DNA from 3 places in the Promicromonospora sp. NPDC057488 genome. Region 3 is predicted to be linked to each of the others. Evidence: predicted binding sites of a transcription regulator. Region 3 holds the regulator's gene; each other region holds the start of a gene.
What was found. Region 3 encodes HrcA, which represses chaperone genes, less so after heat shock. Its sites were predicted from a motif close to TTNGCACTCGNNNNNNNCGAGTGCNAA; they were not measured.
Positions count from the first base shown of each region.

Region 1: the regulator HrcA is predicted to act here: its motif matches at 1,729-1,755, upstream of groES (co-chaperone GroES).
Region 2: the regulator HrcA is predicted to act here: its motif matches at 1,784-1,810, upstream of groL (chaperonin GroEL).

Region 1 covers NZ_JBHVEG010000058.1:22,142-25,413, forward strand. Annotated here, with positions in the region: gene ACFU5G_RS14020 (MerR family transcriptional regulator) at 1-509, opposite strand, end outside; gene ACFU5G_RS14025 (WhiB family transcriptional regulator) at 701-988, shown strand; gene groES (co-chaperone GroES) at 1,251-1,547, opposite strand; gene ACFU5G_RS14035 (SAM-dependent methyltransferase) at 1,882-3,150, shown strand; gene ACFU5G_RS14040 (glutamate--cysteine ligase) at 3,147-3,272, shown strand, end outside.
Region 2 covers NZ_JBHVEG010000019.1:26,609-29,880, reverse strand. Annotated here, with positions in the region: gene ACFU5G_RS06185 (cold-shock protein) at 1-12, shown strand, start outside; gene ACFU5G_RS06180 (phytoene desaturase family protein) at 241-1,755, shown strand; gene groL (chaperonin GroEL) at 1,958-3,272, shown strand, end outside.
Region 3 covers NZ_JBHVEG010000234.1:3,673-6,944, forward strand. Annotated here, with positions in the region: gene ACFU5G_RS27660 (helix-turn-helix transcriptional regulator) at 1-722, opposite strand, end outside; gene ACFU5G_RS27665 (hypothetical protein) at 831-1,016, opposite strand; gene hrcA (heat-inducible transcriptional repressor HrcA) at 1,407-2,426, shown strand; gene dnaJ (molecular chaperone DnaJ) at 2,455-3,272, shown strand, end outside.

The DNA of each region.
Region 1 (3,272 bases), on a different contig from region 3:
GGCTCCTCGGAGCGCTCACCGTCCGGCGCCGGCGCGGGGTCGTCGGTCTCGTCGTCGAGCTGCGCCTCGTCCTCGGGCTCCGGCTCGTCGTCCTCGGCCGGGGCCTCGACGGTGCCGACGAACTTCTCGGCGAACTCCCCGTCGTCGACGTCGTCGACCTCGTCGGTCTCCAGGTCGCCCTCGACCCGCACCGCGGGCAGCGCGGGAGCGGTCTTGGTGGCGACCTGGAGCTCCGCGTCCCCCGCCTCGACCGCGGCGCGGGCGGCGTCGACCGGGGCCACGCCCTCGAGGGTCAGCCGGCGCATGACGAGGAGCCGGGCGACGTCGTCCGGCGTGTAGCGGCGGTGCGATCCAGCGGTGCGGCCCGAGGGGCCGAGGCCGTAGCGGCGGTCCCACGTACGCAGGGTCGCGGGAGCGACCCCGAGGCGCCGGGCTACCGCGGCGACAGCCAGTCCGGGGCTGGATGTACGTGACCCGCCCGAGTTCTGGGCGGGTCGCGAAGAAGTCATGGACTCGATTCTGCCGACCGGACCCTCTCCGCGCCACTGCGAAACCCGGCGTGCCGCCGATCTCGGTGGATTCCAGTCCAGATTGGAACAAATCCGGTCAGGGCCGAACCGCTTCGGGCTGGCTCGATTCGATCGAGATGAAGCGAAATTGCCCCTTGAACAACTTCTGCACAACTTGTAGGTTGTTCGCCATGACGGAGATCTCGAGGCTTCCCGGTCCGGTAATGGAACTGTGGGAATGGCAGTACCAGGGCGCGTGCCGCGACGCGGACGACACCCTCTTCTTCCACCCCGAGGGTGAGCGCGGATCAACCCGCCGGCGTCGCGCCGAGGCCGCGAAGGCGATCTGCCGCTCCTGCCCCGTGATGATGCAGTGCCGCGAGCAGTCGCTCCGCGTGCGCGAGCCGTACGGCGTCTGGGGCGGGCTCAGCGAGGACGAGCGGTCGGCGATCCTCGCCGGCAAGTCCGTCTCCGCCTGACAAAGCCTGCCTGACGAAGCCTGCCTGACCAGGCCGAACAACTTCTGCCGCACGACGTCGCGCGGCACCTGAGGCACAACGCCTGAGGAAGCAGCACCCCGCTGGGACAGGCGTGCGCCGAAGCACGTCCGCCGCGCGCCAGACATGCAGGCACGCGCACCAGGCACGGCACCACAGACAGACAGCACCGAGGCTCCGCCAGGACGAAGGCCCCGCACCGATTGGTGCGGGGCCTTCGTCTATCTACCTGGCGTGGGCTGGATCAGCCCACGACCACCGCGAGGACGTCGCGGGTCGAGAGCACCAGGTACTCCTCGCCCGCGTACTTGACCTCGGTGCCGCCGTACTTGGAGTAGATCACCTTGTCACCGACGGCGACGTCCAGCGGCACACGGTTGCCGTTGTCGTCGATGCGGCCCTGGCCCACGGCCAGCACCTCGCCCTCCTGGGGCTTCTCCTTGGCGGTGTCCGGGATGACCAGGCCGGAAGCGGTCGTGGTCTCGGCTTCGAGAGCCTTGACGACGATCCGGTCCTCGAGCGGCTTGATGGGGACCGACACGTCGGACCTCCTCTTTCGTGAGCGGATCGAGTGATCAGCTGCGTGGTTGACTTAAGGGGCTCGAACGTTCGACGGTCCGCCGTCGTCGCGGGTGCCGGCGGGCACGAACGTCTGGGTCCTCCGCCGCGAGGCCCGGGTACCGGGTTCCGCGGCGGTGAACAACCCCAAATCTAGGTCGGCGCTAGCACTCGGTCAAGGCGAGTGCCAATCGCGTGGAGTCGCTCACACGCCCAGGGGCCGACTCGCCGCCAGGACGTCGAAATCTCGTCATCTCCACCAAAAGGTTGCGCCCGGCTACTCGTCATGACCAGGACAAAGGTGGAAAGATCTTCCCATGGATGCGGCGATTCTTAGCAAACTCCTCAGCCCTGACGGCTGGGCCCTGCTTGCGGCACTACCGCCGTACGACGAGCGCGACGCGATGAAGACCGTGACCACCCTGCGCTCCCAGGGTGTCGCGGCGGACCTCGCGGCCGCCGTGGTCACCCAGTCCCGGCTGCGCGCCCGCGCACGGGCCAAGTTCGGCGACTTCGCCGACGGGATGCTGTTCACCGCGGACGGCCTGGAGCAGGCCACCCGGCTCGTGGTCGCGGCGCTGCACGCCCGGCGGTACCTCGACGCGGGCATCACCGCGCTCGCCGACCTCACCTGCGGGATCGGCGCCGACTCCCTCGCGTTCGCCGGGACGGGCCTGCGCGTCGTCGCGACCGACCTCGACGAGTGCACGGCCGCCATCGCGCAGTGGAACCTGCGCCACTTCCCCGAGGCGGAGGTACGGCACGCCGACGGCCTGACGCTGGACCTGAGCGCCGAGGGCATCGAGGGCGTCTACGCCGACCCCGCCCGGCGCGTGCGCGGCGGGTCGGGCGGCCGCAGCCGCCGCATCTTCGACCCGCACGCCTACGAGCCGCCGCTCGACTCGGTCTGGGCGCTGCGCGAGACCGTGCCCGCCGTCGGCATCAAGGTGGGTCCCGGAATCGCGCACGAGGGCCTGCCCGACGACGCCGAGACCCAGTGGGTCTCCGTGAACGGCGACGTGGTCGAGGCCGGGCTGTGGTTCGGCCCGCTCGCACCCGACGGCCCCGGCCGCTCGGCCCTCGTGCTGCGCAGCTTCACCGACGACGACGGCAAGGAGCACACCCTCAGCCGCACCGTGCGTGGCGACGACGTCGAGCCGGACGTCGGCGGCGTCGGCCAGTTCCTCTACGAGCCCGACGGCGCCGTCATCCGCGCGGGGCTGGTGGGTCAGGCCGCCGCCGAGCTGGGCGGGCGCCTCGTCGACCCGACCATCGCGTACGTGACCACCGACGACCCGGCCGCCCTGCCGCCGGCCCGGCCCGCCGACCCGGCCGGGGCGCAGGCCCCGATCGCGACCGGGTACCGGGTGCTCGACACCATGCCGTTCGGCCTGAAGCGGCTGAAGTCCTACCTGCGCGACCGGAACGTCGGGCGCGTCACGATCAAGAAGCGGGGCACCGCCGTGGTGCCTGAACAACTTCGCAAGCAGCTCGTGCTCACCGGAACCGAGGAGGCGACGATCGTGCTCACCCGTGTTGCAGGCAACCAACAGATACTGCTCGTCGAACCCCTGGGAGCCGTATGAGCTCGCCGGCCCAGCTCGGCTTCGGCGAGTCCCCACGGTCGACCGTGGGGATCGAGTGGGAGATCGGGCTCGTGGAGCCCGGGACCGCCGACCTGTCCCAGGCGGGACCGGAGGTGCTCGAG
Region 2 (3,272 bases), on a different contig from region 3:
CGTCCAGTCTGACTCGATGGGACGACGGGTGGGAACTGCCCACCCGTCGCCCGCCACCCCCCTCGACGGATGCTGGGACCCAGACCCCGGCGTCCGCACTGGACGGTCGATGACGACCGGTATCGCACGATGTCGGACGACGATGCCCGACGCCATCGAGCAGCCGCCCGTACCGCGGCTGCTCGCTCTGGTTCCCGCCCGGCACCCCCAGCCCCGCGAGCACCATGATTCGATGGGTCGGTGACGCTCCTCGACGCCGTAGTGGTGGGCTCCGGCCCGAACGGGCTGGCAGCCGCGGTGACGCTCGCGCGCGCCGGGCTCGGGGTCCGGGTCCTGGAGGCCCAGCCGACGATCGGCGGAGGCGCACGCACGCTCCCCGTTCCCGAGCTCGCCGACGACCTCGTCTTCGACCTCTGCTCCGCCGTGCACCCCATGGCGTGGGCCTCGCCGTTCTTCCGGGCCTTCGACCTGGGCGCGCACGGTGTGGAGCTCGTCGCGCCCGAGATCGCCTACGCCCAGCCGCTCGGCGGTGGTCGCGCGGGCCTCGCCTTCCGTGACCTCGACCGGACGGCGGACGGCCTGGGGCCGGACGGCGACGCGTGGCGCGACCTGATCGGCCCCCTCGCCGAGAGCTGGCGCGAGATCACCGCGCTCGCGCTCGGGGACAAGCGGACCGTGCGCGGCATGCTGGAGGGCGTGCGCGGCGGCCCGGCGTCGTCGGCGTGGGGCGCCGCCTCGGCGGTGCGACCCGGTCTGCGGTTCGGTGCCGCGCTCCTCGAGCAGGGCGGCCCGCGCTGGGACCGCCGGTTCCTTACCGAGGAGGCAAAGGCGCTGCTCACCGGCGTCGCGGCGCACGCCATCACGCCGCTCCCGTCGTACGCGGGCGCGGGCACGGCTCTGCTCCTCGCGGCCCTCGCGCACGCCGACGGCGGCTGGGCGGTCCCGGTGGGCGGCTCGCAGGCCGTCACCGACGCCCTCGTCCGTGACCTGGAGGCGCACGGCGGCACCGTCGAGACCGGGCGCGCCGTCGAGGACTGGCACGACCTGCCGCCCGCCCGCGCCGTCCTCTTCGACACCACGCCGCGGGCCGTGCTGTCGATCATGGGCGACCGGATCAGCATGCCGCGCCGGGCCGCCCTGCACCGGTTCCGGTACGGCAACGCGGCCGCCAAGGTCGACTTCGTGCTGTCGGAGCCCGTGCCCTGGACGGTGTCCGACGTCGGGCGCGCGTCGACCGTGCATGTCGGTGGCACCCGCGCCGAGATGGTCATCGCGGAGGACGCCGTCGCGAACGGGACGCACCCCGACCGGCCGATGGTGCTGCTCAGCGACCCGGGCGTCGCCGACCCGGGGCGCGTGCGCGGAACCAGGCGGCCGCTGTGGACCTACGCCCACGTGCCCGCCGGCTCGACGCAGGACCTCACCGAGGCGGTCACCCGGCAGATCGAGCGGTTCGCGCCCGGCTTCCGCGACGTCGTCGTCGGCGCGCGGTGCATACCCGCCAGCCAGATGGAGCTGCACAACGCGAACTACCCGGGCGGCGACATCTCCGCGGGGGCGGCCAGCATCTGGCAGATGTTCGCCCGGCCGACCCTCGCGCCCGACCCGTACCAGGTGGCCGAGGGCGTGTACCTCTGCTCGGCGTCGACCCCGCCCGGGCCGGGCGTGCACGGCATGGGCGGCTGGCACGCGGCGCGCCGGGCGCTGCTGCGGGAGTTCGACGTCCGGCACGTCCCGGGGCTGGCGCCCGCGTAGGGCCCGCGTTCGCCCCCGGAGTACGCGCCTTGCACTCTCATGGTCCGAGTGCCAATAATGTCTTAGCACTCTCCGTTGGAGAGTGACAGCAGGGTCGAATGGTGAGGCCTCCTGCCGCGGCGAGACGTGATCGCCACGGAGGTTGCCGTCCGTCGCGGGCACCGGCCGGCCTGGACAAGCCACCAGCGGAGGATTCATCCCCATGGCCAAGATCATCGCTTTCGACGAGGTCGCTCGTCGGAGCATGGAGCGCGGGCTCAACCAGCTCGCCGACACGGTGAAGGTCACGCTCGGCCCGAAGGGTCGCAACGTCGTTCTGGACAAGAAGTGGGGCGCCCCCACGATCACCAACGACGGTGTCTCCATCGCCAAGGAGATCGAGCTCGAGGACCCCTACGAGCGGATCGGCGCGGAGCTCGTCAAGGAGGTCGCCAAGAAGACGGACGACGTCGCGGGTGACGGCACCACCACCGCCACCGTGCTCGCCCAGGCGCTCGTGAAGGAGGGCCTGCGCGTCGTTGCCGCCGGTGCCAACCCGATCGCCGTCAAGCGCGGCATCGAGAAGGCCACCGAGGCCGTCACCGAGCAGCTGCTGAACGCTGCCAAGGAGATCGAGACCAAGGAAGAGATCGCCGCCACGGCCGCGATCTCGGCCGGTGACCCGGCGATCGGCGAGCTCATCGCCGAGGCCCTCGACAAGGTGGGCAAGGAAGGCGTCATCACCGTCGAGGAGTCGAACACCTTCGGCCTCGAGCTCGAGCTCACCGAGGGCATGCGCTTCGACAAGGGCTTCCTGGCCCGCTACTTCGAGACGGACCCCGAGCGCCAGGAGGCCGTGCTCGAGGACCCGTACGTCCTGATCGTCGAGTCGAAGATCTCGAACGTCAAGGACATGCTGCCGCTGCTCGACCAGGTCATGAAGTCGGGCAAGTCGCTCCTCATCATCGCCGAGGACGTCGAGGGCGAGGCCCTGGCGACCCTGGTGCTGAACAAGATCCGTGGCACCTTCAAGTCCGTCGCCGTCAAGGCCCCGGGCTTCGGCGACCGCCGCAAGGCCATGCTGCAGGACATCGCGATCCTGACCGGCGGCCAGGTCATCACCGAGACCGTCGGCCTCAAGCTGGAGAACGCCACGCTCGAGGAGCTCGGCCAGGCTCGCAAGGTCGTCGTCACCAAGGACGAGACCACGATCGTCGAGGGTGCCGGCGACGCCGACCTCATCGCCGGTCGCGTGAACCAGATCCGCAGCGAGATCGACAAGTCCGACTCGGACTACGACCGCGAGAAGCTGCAGGAGCGCCTCGCCAAGCTGGCCGGCGGCGTTGCCGTCATCAAGGCCGGCGCGGCCACCGAGGTGGAGCTCAAGGAGCGCAAGCACCGCATCGAGGACGCCGTGCGCAACGCCAAGGCTGCCGTCGAGGAGGGCATCGTCGCCGGTGGTGGCGTGGCCCTCATCCAGGCCGGCGCCGTCGCGTTCGCCAAGCTCGAGCTCGAGGGTGACGAGGCGACCGGTGCCT
Region 3 (3,272 bases):
AAGGGCACGCCCCCGCTGCGGTCCGCCAGGTCGGCGAGCTGCTGGGCGTCGAGGCCGACGTCGAGCAGGTCCTGCGCCATCTCGTGGACCTCGGCCTCGCCCAGCCGCGTCAGCTCGAGGCGGGTCGTGAGCCGGGCGCGGTCGAGCTCGGCGAGGACGACGCGCAGGGGGTGCGCGCGGGAGACGTCGTCGCTGCGGTAGGTGAGCAGCAGGAGCAGGCCCGGCGGCGTGGTGCGGGCGAGGCGGAGCACGACGGCGCGCGTGACGTCGTCGGACCAGTGCAGGTCCTCGATGACCACCACGGCGGGGCGCTCGCCCGCGAGGCCGGTGAGCAGGTCGGTGAGGACCTCGGGGACGCGGTCGGCCCCGGCGTCGGGCGCGGGCGCGACGAGCTGGGGAGCGAGGGCGGACAGGGCGCCGGCCGAGGGTCCGGCCGCGGCGAGGACGGCTTCGTGGCCCATCGTCCGGACGACGCCGTTCAGGAGTCCGGCCAGGGCCGCGTAGGGGAGCGGGCCGGAGCCCTCGTCGGCGCACTGACCGACGATCACGTGGGCGTCGTCGGCCCGGGAGGTGAGCTCGTCGAGCAGGCGGGTCTTGCCGATCCCGGCCTCGCCGGCGATCACCAGGGTGCGGCTGCCGCCCGAGCGGACGTCGGCGAGAGCGGCCTCGAGCGCACCGAGCTCGGGGGCTCGGCCCACCAGGCGGGCACGGGGGACCGGCATGGGCTCATCGTCCCATGCCGGTCCGTGGTCGTTCCGCTCTTTTCGGTCGGCCTGCCCGCCGCTGCCGTGGGCCGACCCGCTGCCCGGCACGGTCGCCCTCCCGAGGGATCAGGCGACGCGCGGCCGGACGGCGTCGGCCGCCCTGGCCCGGGCGCTGCGCTCGGCGGTGCGCTGCGCGGCTGCCTGGCGGCGGGCCGCGTCCTTGTGCTCACGGGCCACGCGGGCCCGCTCGTTGCGCTGGTCGAGCTCCCGCTCGTTGCGGCGGTACTCGGCGTAGTCCGTGAAACCGAACATGGTGGTTCCTCCTGGTGTCACCGTCGGCCCCTCGCCGGCGGTGATTCCAGGTTGGTCTGTGAGGTACGTCGCGCGGATCGGGCGGTCGCCGCATCTTTCGCGGCGGGTCCGGGCCAAGGGCTGGGCACGTCTAAGGCATCGCCCTATGCTCGACCGGTCAGCCCTCGGCGAACGGGTAAGACCCGCAGGTCAGGGGCAGGTTTGCCGCGGCGCGTCCGGGCGGCTCGCGGGGTCGTGGCCGGCCTGCGGCGGGTCGGGGACCCGGCCGCTCGTGTGCGCCGCGTAGGATTGGCACTCGGTTGGTGAGAGTGCTGGACGGCAGTGTCGGAGAGCGGGCCGGAACCCGGGTACACGTCCCGGACGTTCTACCTGGGGACGGAGGTGAGCGCGGTGAGCGAGGAACGCAGACTCGATGTCCTGCGGGCGATCGTGGAGGACTATGTCCGCACGCGTGAGCCCGTCGGTTCGCGCATCCTCACGGAGCGGCACCAGCTGGGGGTCTCCCCGGCCACGGTGCGCAACGACATGGCGGCCCTCGAGGAGGCCGGGCTCATTGCCCAGCCGCACACCTCGGCGGGCCGCATCCCCACCGACAAGGGCTACCGCCTGTTCGTGGACCAGCTCGCCGAGGTGCGGCCGCTGACCCTCCCGCAGAAGCGCGCCATCGAGACCTTCCTGTCCGAGGCGGTCGACCTGGACGACGTCGTGGCGCGCGCCGGGCGGCTCATCGCCCAGCTGACGGGCCAGGTCGCCGTGGTGCAGTACCCCTCGCTGCGCCGCTCCGGGCTGCGGCACCTCGAGCTCGTGCCCACGGCCGAGGGCCGGCTCCTGGTGGTCGTCATCACGGACACGGGCCGGGTGGAGCAGCGCTTCCTCGACGTGCCGGTCGACCTCGACGACGGCACGCTGGGCGAGCTGCGCGCCCGCCTCAACGCCGCGACGGCCGGCCGCCGGCTCGCCGACATCGGCGACGCGTTCGCCGGCGTCGCCGAGGCCATGCCGCCCGAGCACCGCCCGCTGGCGACCGCCGTGGCCGAGGTGGTCACCGCCGCGCTGAGCGAGGAGAGCGAGGAGCGGATCGTGCTGACCGGCCAGGCCAACCTGGCGCGGTCGAGCATGCGGTTCGAGCAGGGGCTGCGGCCCGTCCTGGAGGCGCTGGAGGAGCAGGTCGTCCTGCTCGGCCTCCTCACCGACATGACCGACGACGCCGGGGTGGCGGTGAGCATCGGCCACGAGAACCGGCTGGCGGGACTGGCGGAGACCTCCGTCGTCACCTCCGGCTACGGCTCGTCCGACGGTGACACCGTCGCGATCCTGAGCTCTATCGGCCCCACCCGTATGGACTATCCGGGCACCATCGCCGCGGTGCGCGCCGTCGCGCGCTACCTGTCACGAGTGCTGCCCAGCTAAATACTCAACTCATCACGAAGAGAGACCTGTGACCGACTACTACGAGATTCTCGGTGTTCCGCGCGACGCCTCGCCCGAGCAGATCAAGAAGGCATACCGCAAGCTGGCCCGTGAGCTGCACCCGGACGTGGCCGGCGACGCGGGCGAGGACCGGTTCAAGGACGTCGCGCGCGCGTACGAGGTGCTCTCCAACCCCGACAAGCGCCAGCAGTACGACATGGGTGTCGACCCGACGTCGCCGGGCGGCGGCGCGGGCGGCGGGTTCGGCGCCGGGTTCGGTTTCCAGGACATCTTCGAGACCTTCTTCGGCGGCGGGCAGCCGACCGGGCCGGTCCCGCGCGCCCGGCGCGGCAACGACGCGCTCGTGCGCCTCGACCTCGACCTCGCCGAGGCCGTGTTCGGCGCCAAGCGCGAGATCCAGGTCGACACCGCGGTGGTCTGCAACACCTGTGGCGGCGACGGCGCGCGGCCGGGCACCCACGCCCGCACCTGTGACGTCTGCCAGGGCCGCGGCTCGGTGCAGCGGGTGGCCCGCTCGTTCCTCGGCCAGGTCATGACCAACCAGCCGTGCTCCGCCTGCGGCGGGTTCGGCACCGTGATCCCCGAGCCGTGCACCGACTGCTCCGGCGAGGGCCGCGTGCGCTCGCGCCGCACCGTCTCGGTGAACGTGCCGGCGGGCGTCGACACCGGCACGCGCATCAAGCTCTCCGCGCAGGGCGAGGTGGGCCCCGGTGGTGGCCCCGCCGGCGACCTGTACGTCGAGATCCGCGAGCGCGCCCACGACACCTTCGTGCGGCGCGGCGACGACCTGCACTGCACCCTCCAGGTGCCGATGACGGCGGCCGC